Regions from separate parts of the Bradyrhizobium sp. CCBAU 11430 genome, predicted to be linked through region 1. Evidence: predicted binding sites of a transcription regulator. Region 1 holds the regulator's gene; the other holds the start of a gene.
The links. Region 1 encodes HrcA, which represses chaperone genes, less so after heat shock. Its sites were predicted from a motif close to GTTAGCACTCNCNNNNNGNGAGTGCTAAC; they were not measured.

Region 1 (8,824 bases):
CCGAGCTCTCCGGCCGACACCGCCTCGATGCCGTACGGCGCGAGCAGCTCCTTCATCTCGGCGAGCTTGCCGGGATTATGGGTGGCGATGACCAGCTTTCCGGTGATTCGGCGGTGCATGGGCTTATTGACTACGCGACAGCCAGTTTCTGCAAGTCCACGAGACGCGCGATGCCCTTTTGCGCCAGGGCGATCAGCTTCAGGAACTCGTCCTGCGTGAACGGCTCGCGTTCCGCGGTGCCCTGCACCTCGATGATGCGGCCGTCGCCGGTCATGACGAAATTGGCGTCGGTCTGGGCTTCCGAATCCTCGGCATAGTCGAGATCGAGCACGGGCGTGCCGTTGTAGATGCCGCAGGAGATCGCAGCGACGTTGTCGCGCATCACATTGGCCTTGATCATGTTGCGCGCCTTCATCCAGTTGATGCAATCGGCGAGCGCGACCCAGGCGCCGGTGATCGAGGCCGTGCGCGTGCCGCCGTCGGCCTGGAGCACGTCGCAATCGACCGTGATCTGGCGCTCACCGAGCGCTTCGAGATCGACGATGGTGCGAAGCGAGCGGCCGATCAGGCGCTGGATCTCGACGGTGCGGCCACTTTGCTTGCCGGCGGAGGCCTCGCGGCGGGTGCGTTCGGAGGTCGCGCGCGGCAGCATGCCATATTCGGCGGTGACCCAGCCGCGGCCCTGGCCCTTCAGCCACGGCGGCAGGCGATCTTCCAGCGTGGCGGTGACCAACACATGGGTGTCGCCGAATTTCACCAGGCAGGAGCCTTCCGCATATTTGACCACGCCGCGCTCCAGCGTCACGGGGCGCAATTCGTCGGGCGCACGGCGGCTTGGCCGCATGGGAAATCCTCCAAAACTCGCAGGTTAGGGCTATTCGCGGTGCTTGTAGGTGGGGTGAGGGTATGCGGCAAGGGGAAAGGACAAGGCTTTTTCACCCCCGGTTCTCCACCCTGCAAACGCGACGCTTGTCAGAACCCTCCTGGATGGACAAATTATGAGCATCTGAGAGGAGTTACCGTCTGTGGCCCATCACGATCCGATCCATCTGATCGCGCCGCGCGCAGGCCTCGCCCAGCTCAACGAGCGTTCTCGCGACATCTTTCGTCAAATTGTCGAAAGTTACCTCGCGACCGGTGAGCCCGTGGGCTCGCGCAATATCTCGCGCCTCATCGCCATGCCGCTGTCGCCGGCCTCGGTCCGCAACGTCATGGCCGATCTGGAACAGCTCGGCCTGATCTACGCCCCGCACACCTCCGCCGGTCGGCTGCCGACGGAACTCGGCCTGCGGTTCTTCGTCGATGCCCTGATGCAGGTCGGCGACCTCAACGAGGCCGAGCGGCAGTCGATCCAGAGCCAGCTTGCCACCGTCGGCCAGGCGCAATCGGTCGAGGCGGCGCTGGACCAGGCGCTGACGCGGCTGTCGGGCCTGACCCGCGCCGCCGCGGTGGTGCTGACGCCGAAATCCAATGCGCGGCTGAAACACATCGAATTCGTCCGTCTGGAACCGGAAAAGGCGCTGGTGATCCTGGTCGGCGAGGACGGCCAGGTCGAAAACCGCGTGCTGTCGCTGCCCCCCGGAGTTCCCTCCTCGGCGATCACCGAGGCCGGCAATTTCCTCAATGCGCGCATCCGCGGCCGCACCCTGGCCGAGGCGCGGCTCGAGCTCGAGACGGCACTTGGAGAGGCCCGCGCCGAGCTCGATCAGCTCGCACAGAAGGTGATTTCCGCCGGCATCGCCAGCTGGTCCGGCGGCGAGAACGAGGATCGCCAGCTCATCGTCCGCGGCCACGCCAATCTGCTCGAAGACCTGCATGCGCTGGAGGATCTGGAACGGGTGCGCCTGCTGTTCGACGATCTCGAGACCAAGCGCGGCGTGATCGACCTGCTGGGGCGTGCCGAGACCGCTGAGGGCGTGCGTATCTTCATCGGTTCCGAGAACAAACTGTTTTCCTTGTCCGGCTCCTCTACGATCATCTCGCCCTATCGGGATGCCGCCGGCCATATTGTCGGTGTTTTGGGCGTGATCGGGCCAACCCGGCTGAATTATGCCCGCGTGATCCCGACCGTGGACTACGCGGCCCGCATCGTCAGCCGTCTTTTGGGAGGCTGATCGGCGTTTCCGCCGATCACGGGCGCTTGATTTTCGGCGCTCTAGGCACGATATCCGGGCCAACAATCCCTGGAAACGAGTTCGAGATTAGAGCCGATGACCGAGCAAGACCGGCAACCCGAAGACACGACTGCCGCGACCGGCGAGCCCGTGGTGTCAAAACCCTACATCATGCCCGACGATCCCGAGCCCGGCTCGGTCGAGCAGTTGCAGAAGGAAGCCGCCGAGGCGCGTGACCGCATGCTGCGGACGCTGGCCGAGATGGAGAATCTGCGCAAGCGTACCACCAAGGAGGTCGCCGACGCCCGCCTCTACGGCATCACCGGCTTTGCCCGCGACGTGCTCGACATCGCCGATAATCTTCAGCGCGCGCTCGATGCCGTTCCGGCCGAGGCCCGCGCCACGGCCGATCCCGGCCTGATCTCGCTGATCGAAGGCGTCGAGCTTACCGAGCGCTCGCTGCTCAACGCGCTGGAAAAGCACGGCGTGAAGAAGCTCGATCCGCAGGGCCAGAAGTTCGACCCGAACTTCCACCAGGCGATGTACGAAGTGCCCGATGCGTCGGTGCCGTCGGGCACCGTGGTGCAGATCATGCAGGCCGGCTACACCATCGGCGAGCGCGTGCTGCGCCCGGCCTTGGTCGGTGTCGCCAAGGGCGGCGCGAAGCCCGCGGCCGCGGCGAACAACAACGAGTCGAGCGGCGCGGCGAACTGATTTTTTTGCGTCATTCCGGGGCGGCTCGAAGAGCCAAACCCGGAATCTCGGGATTCTGAGGTGCGCAATGGCGCACCATAGTTCGATGCTTCGCATCGCCCCGGAATGACAGTCATCTAGCCCTGCGCGCTCGCGATATCCGCAGACTGAATCCGCTTCACGCCGGCCTTGGCCATATCGGCCCAGGCTTTTGCCAGCGAGCCCTGCGTGTCGATGCCGCGGCAGGCGTCTTCCACCACATAGACCTCGAAGCCAGCCTTGCGCGCGTCGAGCGCGGTCCAGGCGACGCAGAAATCCGTCGCGAGCCCTGCGACGAAGACGCGCTTGATCTTGCGTCCCCTCAGATAGCCGGCAAGTCCTGTCGAGGTCTTGCCGTCGGCTTCGAGGAAGGCCGAATAGCTGTCGACGTCCTTGTGAAAGCCCTTGCGGATGATGAGCTCGGCGTGCGGGATCGCAAGGTCCTTCGACAGCGAAGCGCCATCGGTGCCCTGCACGCAATGGTCGGGCCACAGCACCTGCTTGCCATAGGGAAGGTCGACGGTCTCGAACGGCTTCTTGCCGGAATGCACCGACGCAAACGAGATGTGGCCCGGCGTGTGCCAGTCCTGCGTCATCACCACATTCGCAAATGCTCTCGAGATCTTGTTGATGACGGGCACCACCTGCTCGCCCTCTTTCACCGCGAGGCTGCCGCCGGGCAGGAAGCAGTTCTGCACGTCGATCACGAGCAGCGCGGAGGCATCGTCCGGCTTGATCGATGCCGCTGCAAGGAGTGCGGTTGGAGCCAGCGTTGCAAGCGCCGTCGTCCCAAGCATTGCCAAGACTTGTCGCCGATCCAGCATCGTTCGCCTCCCCTTCGGATGAACTCAACGGAGACGAAGCCTAGTTCCGTTCGTGTACGAACAGAAGCCCGAAAATGCGGCCGGGTTTGATGAGGGGTTGGGCGTGCAGCCTCAACACCGCTGTCGTCCCGGACAAGCGCAGCGCAGATCCGGGACCCATACCCCCAGGGAGAAGTTTGGCGAAGACTCTTCGGGGGTACTGCGACCGACCGCAATCGCGAGATCACGCGGTATGGGTCCCGGCCCCCCGCGCGCAATTGCGCGCTAGGCCGGGACGACACCGAGTGTGTTGGAGCGCCTCTGGCCTACCCCTTCGGCTGGATGCCGTCGCGCACGGCGCGGAAGCGAGTGAAGGCGGCCAGCCACTGGTCGCGCGGGGCGCTGGCGATGATGCGCAGCGAGGCGCCTCCGCTCGAGAAGCGGATCCACTGCACCACGGTCACCGGGACCTTGTCCTTGCCGCTGATGCCGTCGATCCGGGTCTCGAAGCCTTGCTGGCCGTTGATGCGGATCGGCTCGGACATGGTGACGCGCGATTCGCGCACGCCGGGAATCTGCAGCGCCGCCTCCTGGGCGAAGCGGGCGCGGTCGTCGGCCTGCTGCGGCGTGGCGCCGATCAGGCCGAGGATCATGAACGGCTTCGACTCGTAACCGGTGCTCTCGTCGCCGTCCGCCAGGATGATGCTCGAGCCCGGCGCCAGAGTGCGGATGTCCTTGAATTCGGCGAGATCGGTGATCCTGAACGGCATCAGCGCGATCTGCTCCTCGGCCGAGACCTGCTTGCGGGTAGTGGCGGTCGCAAACATCTGCCGCACCGCCTCATCCGTGTAGATCTTGGTCGCATTCTCCGGGACCTGCACCGCGACGTAGCCGGAGAAGCCGGCGCCCGGCACGATCATCGAATAGCGCTTCACCGGGGTGTCGCCGGCCTTGCCGCTTTCGGTGGTGAAATAAGCGAGGCCCGCGGGCGTCTCGATCTTGTCCTGCTTGACGCCGCCAGCGCCGGCCGGATTGGAATTGAAGGCGCTCACGACCTCGCCATAGGCTGCCGGCGGCAGCTCGGTGATCAACACCTTGACGCTGCCATCCTCGCTCTCGAATCCCGGAAACGTTTTTGCCGTGCTGAGACCGACCAGCGGCACCATGCCGAGGCGCAAGCCGGGTGGAAACACGGCGTCGGCGGCGAAGGCCGGAAACGCGGAGGCGATCAGAAGGGCGAGCGCGGCGAGGGGGCGGATCAGCTTCATGGGCACTCTGATTGGTTCACATTGAGGCCGTTCGATGGTCGGCCACCGGGCCGCATTGTCGCGCGAAGCAGCTGTGGCGGCTGCCCGGCCGGTCCGCCTTTTACCGGGTTTGGGCTTGCGGCAACAGGGTGGGCGGGCTTGCGGTAGCGGGGGCTTGCTGAAGCCTGAACCTGTTAATAATTCCTCACCCGCAAGGGCGGTGAAGCCCGGATATCATCGTCCAAAACCCAATGTTTTCACGGCAGAAACGTAGCTTCGGTCCTTGCGGGCCCCTCCCCCCCTCCTATATGAGCCTCAATCATCGCAATATCGCGGATGTTTGATCTTAGGGGGTTTCGGTCGGGTGCCTTCTGGGCCCAGCCAACCTGCCGCAAAAACAAGGATATCAGGACCATGGGAAAGGTCATTGGGATCGACCTCGGCACCACGAATTCGTGCGTCGCCGTGATGGATGGCAAGAACGCCAAAGTCATCGAGAATTCCGAAGGCATGCGCACGACGCCTTCGATCGTCGCCGTGACGGACGACGGTGAGCGCCTCGTCGGCCAGCCGGCCAAGCGCCAGGCCGTCACCAATCCCGAGCGCACCTTCTTCGCAGTGAAGCGCCTCATCGGCCGCCGCTACGACGACCCGATGGTCGAGAAGGACAAGAAGCTCGTCCCCTACAAGATCGTGAAGGCTTCCAACGGCGACGCCTGGGTCGAGGCCGACGGCCAGACCTACTCGCCCTCGCAGGTCTCGGCGTTCATCTTGCAGAAGATGAAGGAGACCGCGGAAGCCCATCTCGGCCAGAAGGTCGATCAGGCCGTCATCACCGTTCCCGCCTACTTCAACGACGCCCAGCGCCAGGCGACCAAGGACGCCGGCAAGATCGCGGGCCTCGAAGTGCTGCGCATCATCAACGAGCCGACCGCGGCCGCGCTCGCCTATGGCCTCGACAAGACCAAGACCGGCACGATCGCGGTGTACGATCTCGGCGGCGGCACGTTCGATATCTCGATCCTCGAGATCGGCGACGGCGTGTTCGAGGTGAAGTCGACCAACGGCGACACCTTCCTCGGCGGCGAAGACTTCGACATGCGCCTGGTCGGCTATCTCGCCGACGAATTCCAGAAGGAGCAGGGCATCAACCTGCGCAACGACAAGCTCGCGTTGCAGCGCCTGAAGGAAGCCGCTGAAAAGGCCAAGATCGAGCTGTCCTCGACGACGCAGACCGAGATCAACCTGCCCTTCATCACCGCGGACCAGACCGGTCCGAAGCATCTGACGATGAAGCTCACCCGCGCCAAGTTCGAGGCGCTGGTCGACGACCTCGTCCAGAAGACCGTCGAGCCTTGCCGAAAGGCGCTGAAGGACGCCGGCGTCACCGCCGGTGAGATCGGCGAAGTGGTTCTGGTCGGCGGCATGTCGCGCATGCCGAAGGTCCAGGAAGTGGTGAAGCAGCTGTTCGGCAAGGAGCCGCACAAGGGCGTCAACCCGGACGAAGTCGTGGCGATCGGCGCTGCGATCCAGGCCGGCGTGCTCCAGGGCGACGTCAAGGACGTGCTGCTGCTCGACGTCACCCCGCTGTCGCTGGGCATCGAGACGCTGGGCGGCGTGTTCACCCGCATCATCGACCGCAACACCACGATCCCGACCAAGAAGAGCCAGGTATTCTCGACCGCCGAGGACAGCCAGAACGCGGTCACCATCCGCGTCTTCCAGGGCGAGCGTGAAATGGCGGCCGACAACAAGATGCTCGGCCAGTTCGACCTGATGGGCATTCCGCCGGCTCCGCGCGGCATGCCGCAGATCGAGGTGACCTTCGACATCGACGCCAACGGTATCGTCAACGTCTCGGCCAAGGACAAGGCCACCGGCAAGGAGCAGCAGATCCGCATCCAGGCCTCCGGCGGCCTGTCGGAAGCCGACATCGAGAAGATGGTCAAGGACGCCGAGGCCAATGCCGAGGCGGACAAGAAGCGCCGCGAGGCCGTGACCGCCAAGAACGAGGCGGATGGTCTGGTGCATTCGACCGAGAAGGCTTTGGCCGAGCACGGTTCGAAGGTCGGCGAGACCGAGCGCCGCGCCATCGAGGATGCCGTCGGCGACCTCAAGGAAGCGCTGAAGGGCGACGATGCCGAGGCGATCAAGGCCAAGACCCAGACGCTGGCCCAGGCTTCGATGAAGCTCGGCGAGGCCATGTACAAGCAGCAGGCCGAGGCCGACGCCAAGAAGGACGCGGCCAAGGACGACGTCGTCGACGCGGAATTCACCGAAGTCGACGACGACAAGAACAACAAGAAGTCCGCCTGAACCCCAAGAGGGTCATGATGCGGACGGCTTGGACCCCACACGCTCTACCGGCCTCCTCCTTCGCGGGGGAGGCCGTCGTGTCGGGACGGACGGGCGGGTCGCCCGTTACGATCGATCAATTCCCAGCCGTTATGCTGAACGCCGCCAAGCGACCCTCTGCCGCCGGGCAGAAGGCTGCCTATATCGTCGTGTGGCGACGTCGTTTCGCTCCGACTTGAATCGCGATTGGATAGACCGAGTCCCACATGTCCACGTCCACCAAGCGCTGCTATTACGAAACTCTCGAAGTCGAACGCGATGCCGACGAATCGGTCCTGAAATCGTCGTTCCGCAAGCTGGCGATGAAGTTCCACCCGGACCGCAATCCCGGGGACGACACCAGCGAAGTCAAGTTCAAGGAAATCAACGAGGCCTACGAGGTCCTCAAGGACAAGGACAAGCGCGCGGCCTATGACCGCTACGGCCATGCCGCCTTCGAGCAGGGCGGCGGTGGCGCCGGCTTCGGCGCGGGTTTCGCCTCTTCCTTCTCCGACATTTTCGAAGATCTGTTCGGCATGGCCGGGCAGCGCGGCCGCGGCGGCCGCGAGCGCGGCGCCGACCTGCGCTACAACATGGAAATCACGCTCGAGGAAGCCTTCGGCGGCAAGACCGCGCAGATCGAGATTCCGGTCTCGGTCACCTGCGAGGCCTGCTCGGGCATCGGCGCCAAGGCCGGAACCAAGCCGAAGACCTGTTCGAGCTGCGGCGGCGCCGGCCGCGTGCGGCAGTCACAGGGCTTCTTCACGCTGGAGCGGACCTGTCCGGGCTGCCAGGGCCGCGGCCAGATGATCGAGGATGCCTGCCCGTCGTGCTCGGGCCAGGGCCGCGTCACCCGCGAGCGGAATCTTTCGGTCAACATTCCCCCGGGCGTCGAGGACGGCACAAGGATCAGGCTCGCCGGCGAGGGCGAGGCAGGGGTTCGCGGCGGTCCGCCCGGCGACCTCTACATCTTCCTGTCGCTGGCCCAGCACCAGTTCTTCCAGCGCGACGGCGCCGATCTGCATTGCCGTGTGCCGATCTCGATGGTGACGGCCGCGCTCGGCGGCGAATTCGAGGTGCCGACCATCGAGAAGGGCAAGGCCAAGGTGAAGGTGCCGGCCGGGACCCAGTCCAACCGCCGGTTCCGCATTGCATCAAAAGGCATGCCGGTGCTGCGGTCGCGCCAGATGGGCGACATGTATGTTCAGGTCGTGGTCGAGACCCCGCAGAACCTCACCAAGAAGCAGCAGGAATTGCTGGCCGAGTTCGAAAAGCTGTCCTCCGGCAACACCCAGCCGGAATCCGAGGGCTTCTTCGCCAAGGTCAAGGATTTCTTCGGTAATCGGGCGAGTTGACCCGGCTTGACCATACCGCCTTCGGCCTATACGTCTTTATGACCATTTTCTGACACGCCGCGGTCCCGCGGTCCCGTCCGGTCCTGACATGCCATTGCCATCGTCCGCGCGTGCGTTGAAGAAGCCTCGTCTCGACGATGAGGTGCGCTTTCTCAGATCATGGATCGAAAAGCCCCTGCACATGGGCGCGGTGATGCCGTCGGGCAAGCTGCTGGCCCGGACCATGGCCCATTACGTCG
Region 2 (8,824 bases), on a different contig from region 1:
AGCTTTGCGACAGCAAACGGCAGCTACCATATGCTGTTAAGATGACTTTGAACGCTTCTGGAACTTGATCGATGACGCTGGGCTCCGACGTTTCCGGCATGACGACGACCGCAGGCACCGCCGCGGCGAAGGGACTGTCGATCGTCGTCCCCGTCTACAACGAGGCGGCGGGCCTCGCCGCCCTGCACCAGCGCATCTGCGATCTGGCAAAAACCTTGCGGGAGCGCTATCGGCTGGCTTGCGAGGTCGTCTATGTCGACGACGGCAGCAAGGATGCGACGCTGGCGATCGCCCGCGCGCTGCCGGCCGACGCGATCGACGTCCAGGTGGTGTCGCTGTCGCGCAATTTCGGCAAGGAAGCGGCGCTGATGGCCGGCCTCGACCATGCCCGGCTGGGCGCCGTCATGTTCATGGACGGCGACGGCCAGCATCCGCCGGCCCTGATCGAGCAGCTGGTGCGGCACTGGATCGATGACGGCTATGACGTCGTCTACACCGCCAAGGCGCATCGCGACAACGAGACCTTCCTGCGCCGGGTCGCCGTGCACGGTTTCTACGCGCTGATCAATTGGGGGGCACGGCAGAAGATTCCCGAGGACGCCGGCGACTTCCGCCTGCTGTCGCCGCGCGCGGTCACAGCGCTCAGGCAGCTGCCCGAGCGCAACCGGTTCTTCAAGGGCCTCGCCAGCTGGATCGGCTTCCGCCAGATCCGGGTCGACTACGAGCCGTCCGCGCGCGCCCATGGCGTCACCACCTTCAACGCCGCGAGCCTGCTCGGCCTGTCGATCGAGGGCCTGACCTCGTTTTCGGTGGCACCCCTGCGCTTCGCCAGCCTGCTCGGCGTCATTCTCGCCGGGGGCGCCTTCCTGTTCGGCCTTTCGATCCTCTGGGAGGTGTTCACGACCGGCAAGCAGGTGCCCGGCTATCCCTCGCTCGTGATCGGCCTGATGACGATCGGCGGCGTGCAGCTCATCATGATCGGCATCGTCGGCGAATATATCGGCAAGATCCTCTCCGAGCTGAAGGCGCGCCCGATCTACTTCGTCGCCGAGCATAGTGAAAAGCACTTCGAAGCGGCGCAGGACGCTTCGAGCGACGCCGCGAAGAGGACGGCGGCCGAATGAGCGCGGCCGCGGGTCTGCGGCGGATCTGGCTCTGTGCCGACGATTACGGCATCAGCCCGGGCGTCAACCGCGCCATCCGCGACCTGATCGAACGCGGCCGCCTCAACGCCACCTCGGTGATGATGGTGGGGCCCGCAATCGCGCGCAGCGAGGTCGAGGCGCTTCAGGCCTCGGCGAAGACGAGCCCGCGCTGCGCGATCGGATTGCACGTGACGCTGTCGGCGCCGTTCCGTCCCCTCACCATGCATTTCCGCCCGCTCGACGGCGACATGTTCATGCCGTTTCCGAAGCTGCTGCGCGCGGGCATTTTGCGGCGGCTCGACCGCGAATTCTTCCGCAACGAGGTGAAGGCGCAGCTCGCCGCCTTCGCCGAAGCGTTCGGGCGCGCGCCTGACTTCGTCGACGGCCATCAGCATGTGCAGCTCTATCCGCAGGTGCGCGACGGCTTCGTCGATGCGGTCCGCGAAGGCGCGCCGAACGCCTGGGTGCGCCAGGGCGGCCGCGACCTGCCGCTCAAGCAGCGGCTGGCCTCACCCAAGGCCATCGTGCTCGACGTCCTCAGCGCGCAATTCCGCCGCCGTGCCGGCAGCGCGGGGCTCAGCTTCAACCCGGGCTTTGCCGGCGCCTATGACTTCACGCGGGCGGCCGATTTTGGCGAGCTGATGCGGCAATTCCTGGAAGGCTTGCCGGATGGCGGCCTCGTGATGTGCCACCCCGGCTTCGTCGACGATGTCCTCGCCGGCCTCGATCCGATGACGGATGTCCGCGAACGCGAGCACGCCTATCTGGCGGGCGACGCCTTCGCGCGTCTGCTGGCGGACAGCGGCGCCACGCTGGGATGACACCGGCGGACAGCAAGCCGCGGGGCAGCTTGTCGCATACCGAAATTTAATCCGGCCGGCACTGTTGGGGCCACAATGGAACCCTACATCTGCTTCGCGCTTGTTTTGCGCGAGGGAGACTGATCATGACGCCGCAGGAACGCCAGCTCGTCGACGACCTTTTCGACCGGCTTTCGAAACTGGAAAACGCACCGCGCGATCCCGACGCGATCGCCGCGATCTCGGACGGGCTGCGCAAGGCACCCGGCGCGATCTATGCGCTGGTGCAGACCACGCTGCTGCAGGACGAAGCGCTGAAGCGCGCCCATAACCGCATCCAGGAGCTGGAAGCGGCCCATGCGCCCGAGCAGGCGCAGTCCGGCGGCTTCCTCGACACCATGCGCGATACCTTGTTCGGCGGAGGCCCCTCGCGCGGCTCGGTTCCGAACGTGCCGCCGCGTGACACGCGGCCGGTCTGGAACAGCGGCGGAGCGATGCAGCAGACACAGCCGGGCTACGGTCAGCCGCCTTACGGCCAAGGTCCAGGTCAGGCCCCGGGCCAGGGTTATGGCGCACCGCCGATGGGCGGTGGCGGCGGCTCGTTCCTCGGCACCGCGGCGGCAGCTGCGGCCGGCGTCGTCGGCGGCTCGCTGCTGCTCTCGAGCATCCGCGGCATGATGGGCGGATCGCATCAGCAGGCCTTTGGCGACACCAACGCCCTCGGCGACCGCAGCGCTGGTGGAAGTCCTTGGGGCGGCAGCGACCAGTCCGGCGGCTCGCTCGCGCGCGATGCCGGCCTCAACGACATCGGCTCGAACCGGGAGTCCCGCCAGAGCTTCTCCGACCAGGCGAACAACGATCGTAACGACAACGACCAGAACTACGGCGACAACAACGACGACGGCAATATGGACGTAGCCGACGACAGCGATTTCGGCGGCGACGACGATGGCGGCAGCGATTACGCGTGAGCAATTCGTCCGAAAGATGCGGACGGCCGCCTCTCGGCGGCCGTTTTCTTTAGAGCATGGGCTCGAGCGTCTTTTGTGCCACGGCAAGGAGAGAGGACGCTCGATATAATATGACTAATGCGCAGCGCCATTGGACTGAGCTGAACGTTACCCGACGCGCCTGAATTCACCATGACAAATCAAATCGCCGTCTGACGCGTGCGACCGTAGACTCCCGGATTTCCAAATTCGGACATGGGTGTTCAACTGGAAGAACACGTTGCTCATGCCACACACCAATGTGGTTGCCTCTCTTGGTTATAGTCGGGGTTTTAAAAATGAGTCCACTTCAGCAGCGCATCGCAACCCTGACCAACGTGACAACTCATCTCATCACCGAGTTGTCGGAGTTGGAGGGACTGCACGAGCGCCTCAAGAAGGCAGAGCTGTCGGCGCGGCGGTTGAAACGCTCCGTTCGCGCATCGCTTTCCCATTCATCAACTCGTCGTCGCTGCTCTGTTGCCCCTCGTCTCGGTTCGAGGCGGCATCGTCGGCCAGCCTAAAGCATGATCCGGAAAAAGTGCGCAGCGGTTTTCCGAAAAGATCATGCTTAAACAACAACCTGAAGCGCGATGACGATTCATCCTGATCGCATCGCGCTTTGGACCTTGGCCGGAGGACGTACGCCGGCGGCGCGCAACGCCTTCGATGCCGCGCGTCGCGAGCCGGCGCGACACGCGGAGTTGACGGCTCGCAGCGCGCGCTGGGCTACATCACCACGACCTTCGTGCCGACATTGACGCGGCCGTAGAGGTCGATGACGTCTTCGTTGCGCATGCGGATGCAGCCGGAGGAGACGTTGGTGCCGATGGTCCAGGGCTCGTTGGAGCCGTGGATGCGGTACAGCGTCGAGCCCAGATACATCGCGCGGGCGCCGAGCGGGTTCTCCGGACCGCCTTCCATGTGCCGGGGCAAATCGGGACGGCGCGCGATCATTTCGGCCGGCGGCGTCCAGTCCGGCCATTCGCGCTTGGCTGTGATCGCCTTCACGCCGGACCAGGTGAAGCCGGGACGCCCGACGCCAATGCCGTAGCGCATCGCCCTGCCGTTGCCCTCGACGAGATAGAGGAATTTGTTCGGGGTATCGACCACGATGGTGCCGGGACTTTCCTTGCCGCTATAGTCAACAGATTGCTTCTCGAACCTTGGATCAAACTGACGCTGCCGCGGGTCGGCCGTCTCCTGCTGAACCGCGCCTTGCTGATATCCACCCTGCATCTGCGGCTCGCCCATCGGCGGCAGGCGGCGCTGGTCGTAATAGCCGGGCTGCTGTTGATAGACCGGCTGCTGCGGCGCGTAGGCCGGACCGCGGCCGGGACCGTCGCCGAACAGGAACTCGATGAAGCCGCCGCCCATGTTCGCATTGGAGGCGACGCGCACCGGCGCCGGCGGCACCTGCGGCTGGTAGAGCACCGCGGGCGGATCGTTCGGCACCGAATTGTCGAAGGCGCTGGCACTGTTTGCGCCGGCAATGAAGGTGCAAGCGCTGCCGAGCAGCGCGACAGACATTTTCTTGAACATCGACGTACTCTGTACTGTTTCGTCTAGATCACATGCGCCGTGGAGAGCTGATGGCTGGTCCGCGCCCCCGACGTGGTCAATAAAAAGCAAAAGCCGTTTTGTTTGGTAAACAGAAGCGGCGTTTGGATTCACCACGTCGTCAGCAGCGGGGCAATTTGGCGATCAGCGTTTATTTTCGATGAACGCCGCGCGCCCATGGTTAATCGCTTCTTTGCGCGCCGTCGCGCGCAGCCGCACAACAGTTCCTGCCGTGAACTTCGTGTTAAATCGCTTCTGCCTACAAAGACGCGTGAGTGAGGTGGGGGGAGTATCCAGATGGCTGTTCACCGCAAACGTTTTCGCGTCGAGGATATCGCTGGTGGCGAGATGCCGATTTTGGACGTAACTGAAGAGGCAATCCCGATGCATAGCGAGATCATGGCCGAGCTACGTGCGATCCGTGCACAGATGGCGAAAGGCACCGCGCCCTTGCCCTTGTCCGGCAGCGCAGCCATGGCGGCGATCGACGCCTCCACCGCCCACGAGCTCTCCGAGGCTCGGACCATGCTCGAGACCTATCGGGCCCAGATCGAGCAGTGCGAAAAGCTGAAGGTCGAGCTCGACCTCATCCATGATGCCATCGACCGCACCAAGCGCGAAATCGCGACACTGCACGGCAAGAGCTTTGACGGCGGCGAAATGGCCAAGGTCAATGGCGAGCTCGGCGCGGTGGTCGGCGGCACCGAGCAGGCGACCCAGCAGATCCTCGAGGCCGCGGAGTCGATCGACCAGGCCGCCAGCGCAATGTCCAAGGTGGACTCGATCGACCAGCAGAAGCGGCTCGCCGACGACATCCAGGAACGCGTCATCTCGATCTTCGAGGCCTGCAACTTCCAGGACCTGACCGGCCAGCGCATCAGCAAGGTGATGGGCACGATGAAGTTCATCGAGCAGCACATCAATGCGATGATGGAGATCTGGGGCGGCGTCGACGCGATCAAGTCCCACGTCGTGCCGCAGGTCGACAATCGCAGCGAGGACGACAAGCTTCTCAACGGCCCCAAGCTCGCCGGCGACGTCGGCCACGCCTCGCAGGACGACATCGACGCGCTGTTCGACTGAGCGGACGCGGCATAGCGAAAAACAAAACGCCGGCGAGAGCCGGCGTTTTTGTTTTTGGCCCAGCCCGTCATTCCGGGGCGGCTCGACAGAGCCGGACCCGGAATCCGGAGATTTAAGGCAGGAAGCTCACCACATCGAGATTCTCAGGTGCGCGAGTGCGCACCATAGTTCGCGCTTCGCGCGCCCCGGCATGACGGAAGACGAACATCACGCCCGCGGCGCGCAGCGGACGTAGACCATGTTGCCGTAGCGGGTGGCGGCGTCCTTGTCGATGAAGCGGGTGATCAGGACGCGGCCGTCGAAGGAGATGATTTCGCGGTCCTGCTCGCCGGGGGTCGGACCCGCCGGTCCGATGTAGTTCTTGCCGCTCGGCGAGCCCTTAAGCCGCAGCTCCTGGGGCGTTGCCTGGTCGGCCAGATGCATGATCACGCCGCCGGAGGAGCCGGCGGTGATCACGTAGGGATTTTTGCACTGGGCCCGGGCGGCGGCCTCGGTGCGGGCGCGGTCGGCCGGGTTCTGGAACGAGGCGAGGCCCCAGCGGCCGACGATCTCGTCGCCGCGAATGGTCGCAGGCATTTCGGGCGCGACGCCCGGCTCGGCTTCGGGCGGCGGCGAGGACGACGAGAAGGACGGCAGGCTCATGCCGCCGCCGCAGGCGCCCAGCAGCAGCGCCAGACAAGAGGCGGCGGCCAGATTGGCAACCGTGCGCGCGTGAGCTGAACTGATCATGGCATTCCCCCGAACAAGACCATGGCCGCACCCCTCCTGCAGCCAAGCGCAAAACCGCTGCCGGAGCAATGACGTCCTTTAATACGTCGGCGCCCCGAACAAGTTTCCAGTGCCACCATCCTATATCCGCCTCACCAATCGCTTAACCACCTTTGCTTGACAGGATCGCGGCCAAGCCATATTTCCGGGCCCACTATTAGCACTCGGAAAGCCCGATTGCTAAGCACGCCGTTCGATCCTCGGGATAGGGGGATGGACGGAAGCGCCGCCCCACCCACTTCCATTACTTCCGAAGCGAGCCTCCAAAGGGAAACGTCATGGCTAAATCCAAATTTCGTCCGCTGCATGACCGTGTCGTGGTCAAACGTATCGACGCCGAGGAAAAGACCAAGGGCGGCATCATCATTCCGGACAGCGCCAAGGAAAAGCCCTCCCAGGGCGAGGTCGTCGCCGTCGGCCCCGGCGGCCGTGACGAGACCGGCAAGCTGACCCCGATCGACCTCAAGGTCGGCGACCGCGTGCTGTTCGGCAAATGGTCGGGCACCGAGGTCAAGATCGACAACGAAGAGCTCCTGATCATGAAGGAGTCGGACATCATGGGCGTACTGGCCTAAGGCCATCCGCCTGAACAGCCGCTGAATGTCATGCCCGGATCCAGGCGGTCCGGGCATCCATCATTCCGCCGGGTTCGGTCCACGAATCCCGGAATTGATGCGACGGGCGTGCGGCAGACACATCACCAAACACGAGGGATTGCTAAAATGGCTGCCAAAGACGTCAAGTTTTCCGGAGACGCGCGCGATCGCATGCTGCGCGGCGTCGACGTTCTCGCCAACGCCGTCAAGGTGACGCTCGGCCCGAAGGGCCGCAACGTCGTCATCGAGAAGAGCTTCGGCGCCCCCCGCATCACCAAGGACGGCGTCACCGTCGCCAAGGAGATCGAGCTCGAGGACAAGTTCGAGAACATGGGCGCCCAGATGGTGCGTGAGGTCGCCTCCAAGACCAACGACCTCGCCGGCGACGGCACCACCACCGCCACCGTGTTGGCCCAGGCCATCGTGCGCGAAGGCGCCAAGGCGGTTGCCGCCGGCATGAACCCCATGGACCTCAAGCGCGGCATCGACATCGCGGTCGCTTCCGTCATCAAGGACATCGAGAAGCGGGCCAAGCCCGTCGCCGCCTCCTCCGAGGTCGCCCAGGTCGGCACCATCTCGGCCAACGGCGATGCCGCCATCGGCAAGATGATCGCCCAGGCGATGCAGAAGGTCGGCAACGAAGGCGTCATCACCGTCGAAGAGAACAAGTCGCTCGACACCGAAGTCGACATCGTCGAGGGCATGAAGTTCGACCGCGGCTATCTCAGCCCCTACTTCGTCACCAACCCCGAGAAGATGACCGCCGAGCTCGAGGATGCCTACATCCTCCTGCACGAGAAGAAGCTTTCGGGCCTGCAGGCCATGCTTCCGGTGCTGGAAGCCGTGGTGCAGTCGGGCAAGCCGCTCGTCATCATCGCCGAAGACGTCGAGGGCGAGGCGCTGGCCACCCTGGTCGTCAACCGCCTCCGCGGCGGCCTCAAGGTCGCCGCCGTCAAGGCGCCGGGCTTCGGCGATCGCCGCAAGGCCATGCTCGAGGACCTCGCCATCCTCACCGGTGGCCAGCTCATTTCCGAAGACCTCGGCATGAAGCTCGAGAACGTCACGGTGAAGATGCTGGGCCGCGCCGGCAAGGTCGTGATCGACAAGGAGAACACCACGATCGTCAAGGGCGCCGGCAAGAAGCCGGACATCGAGGCCCGTGTCGGCCAGATCAAGGCGCAGATCGAGGAGACCACCTCGGACTACGACCGTGAGAAGCTCCAGGAGCGTCTCGCCAAGCTGGCCGGCGGCGTCGCGGTGATCCGCGTCGGCGGTGCTACCGAGATCGAGGTCAAGGAGAAGAAGGACCGCGTCGAGGACGCCCTCAACGCCACCCGCGCCGCGGTGCAGGAAGGCATCGTCCCCGGCGGCGGCGTCACGCTGCTGCGCGCCAAGAAGGCGGTCGGCCGTCTCACCAACGCCAATGCCGACGTCCAGGCCGGCATCAACATCGTGCTGAAGGCGCTCGAGGCTCCGATCCGCCAGATCTCGGAAAACGCCGGCGTGGAAGGCTCGATCGTGGTCGGCAAGATCCTGGAGAACAAGTCCGAGACCTTCGGCTTCGACGCCCAGACCGAGGACTATGTCGACATGATCGAGAAGGGCATCATCGATCCCGCCAAGGTGGTGCGCACCGCGCTCCAGGACGCCTCCTCCGTGGCCGGCCTGCTGGTCACCACCGAGGCCATGGTCGCCGAAACGCCGAAGAAGGAAGCCTCGCCCGCGATGCCCGGCGGCGGCGGCATGGGCGGCTTCTAAGCCTCCGTTCCGTTACAATGTTGCGAAGGCCGCCTCCGGGCGGCCTTCTTTTTTGCCGACCCTGCCCCTCCGCTTTCCGATTCAACCGACGGCCAAAACCCACTACGGTGACGCGCCGATTCGAA

Region 2: the regulator HrcA is predicted to act here: its motif matches at 6,502-6,530, upstream of XI04_RS32745 (co-chaperone GroES).

What each region holds. Positions count from the first base shown of each region.
Region 1 covers NZ_LBJV01000069.1:159,815-168,638, forward strand. Annotated here, with positions in the region: gene rdgB (RdgB/HAM1 family non-canonical purine NTP pyrophosphatase) at 1-119, opposite strand, end outside; gene rph (ribonuclease PH) at 131-844, opposite strand; gene hrcA (heat-inducible transcriptional repressor HrcA) at 1,026-2,114, shown strand; gene grpE (nucleotide exchange factor GrpE) at 2,211-2,828, shown strand; gene pncA (bifunctional nicotinamidase/pyrazinamidase) at 2,945-3,670, opposite strand; gene XI04_RS29165 (hypothetical protein) at 3,976-4,917, opposite strand; gene dnaK (molecular chaperone DnaK) at 5,311-7,212, shown strand; gene dnaJ (molecular chaperone DnaJ) at 7,458-8,585, shown strand; gene XI04_RS29180 (class I SAM-dependent methyltransferase) at 8,674-8,824, shown strand, end outside.
Region 2 covers NZ_LBJV01000071.1:303,443-312,266, forward strand. Annotated here, with positions in the region: gene XI04_RS32715 (glycosyltransferase family 2 protein) at 72-1,124, shown strand; gene XI04_RS32720 (ChbG/HpnK family deacetylase) at 1,121-1,966, shown strand; gene XI04_RS32725 (DUF2076 domain-containing protein) at 2,092-2,916, shown strand; gene XI04_RS32730 (L,D-transpeptidase) at 3,664-4,476, opposite strand; gene XI04_RS32735 (protein phosphatase CheZ) at 4,792-5,577, shown strand; gene XI04_RS32740 (hypothetical protein) at 5,785-6,306, opposite strand; gene XI04_RS32745 (co-chaperone GroES) at 6,624-6,920, shown strand; gene groL (chaperonin GroEL) at 7,068-8,699, shown strand.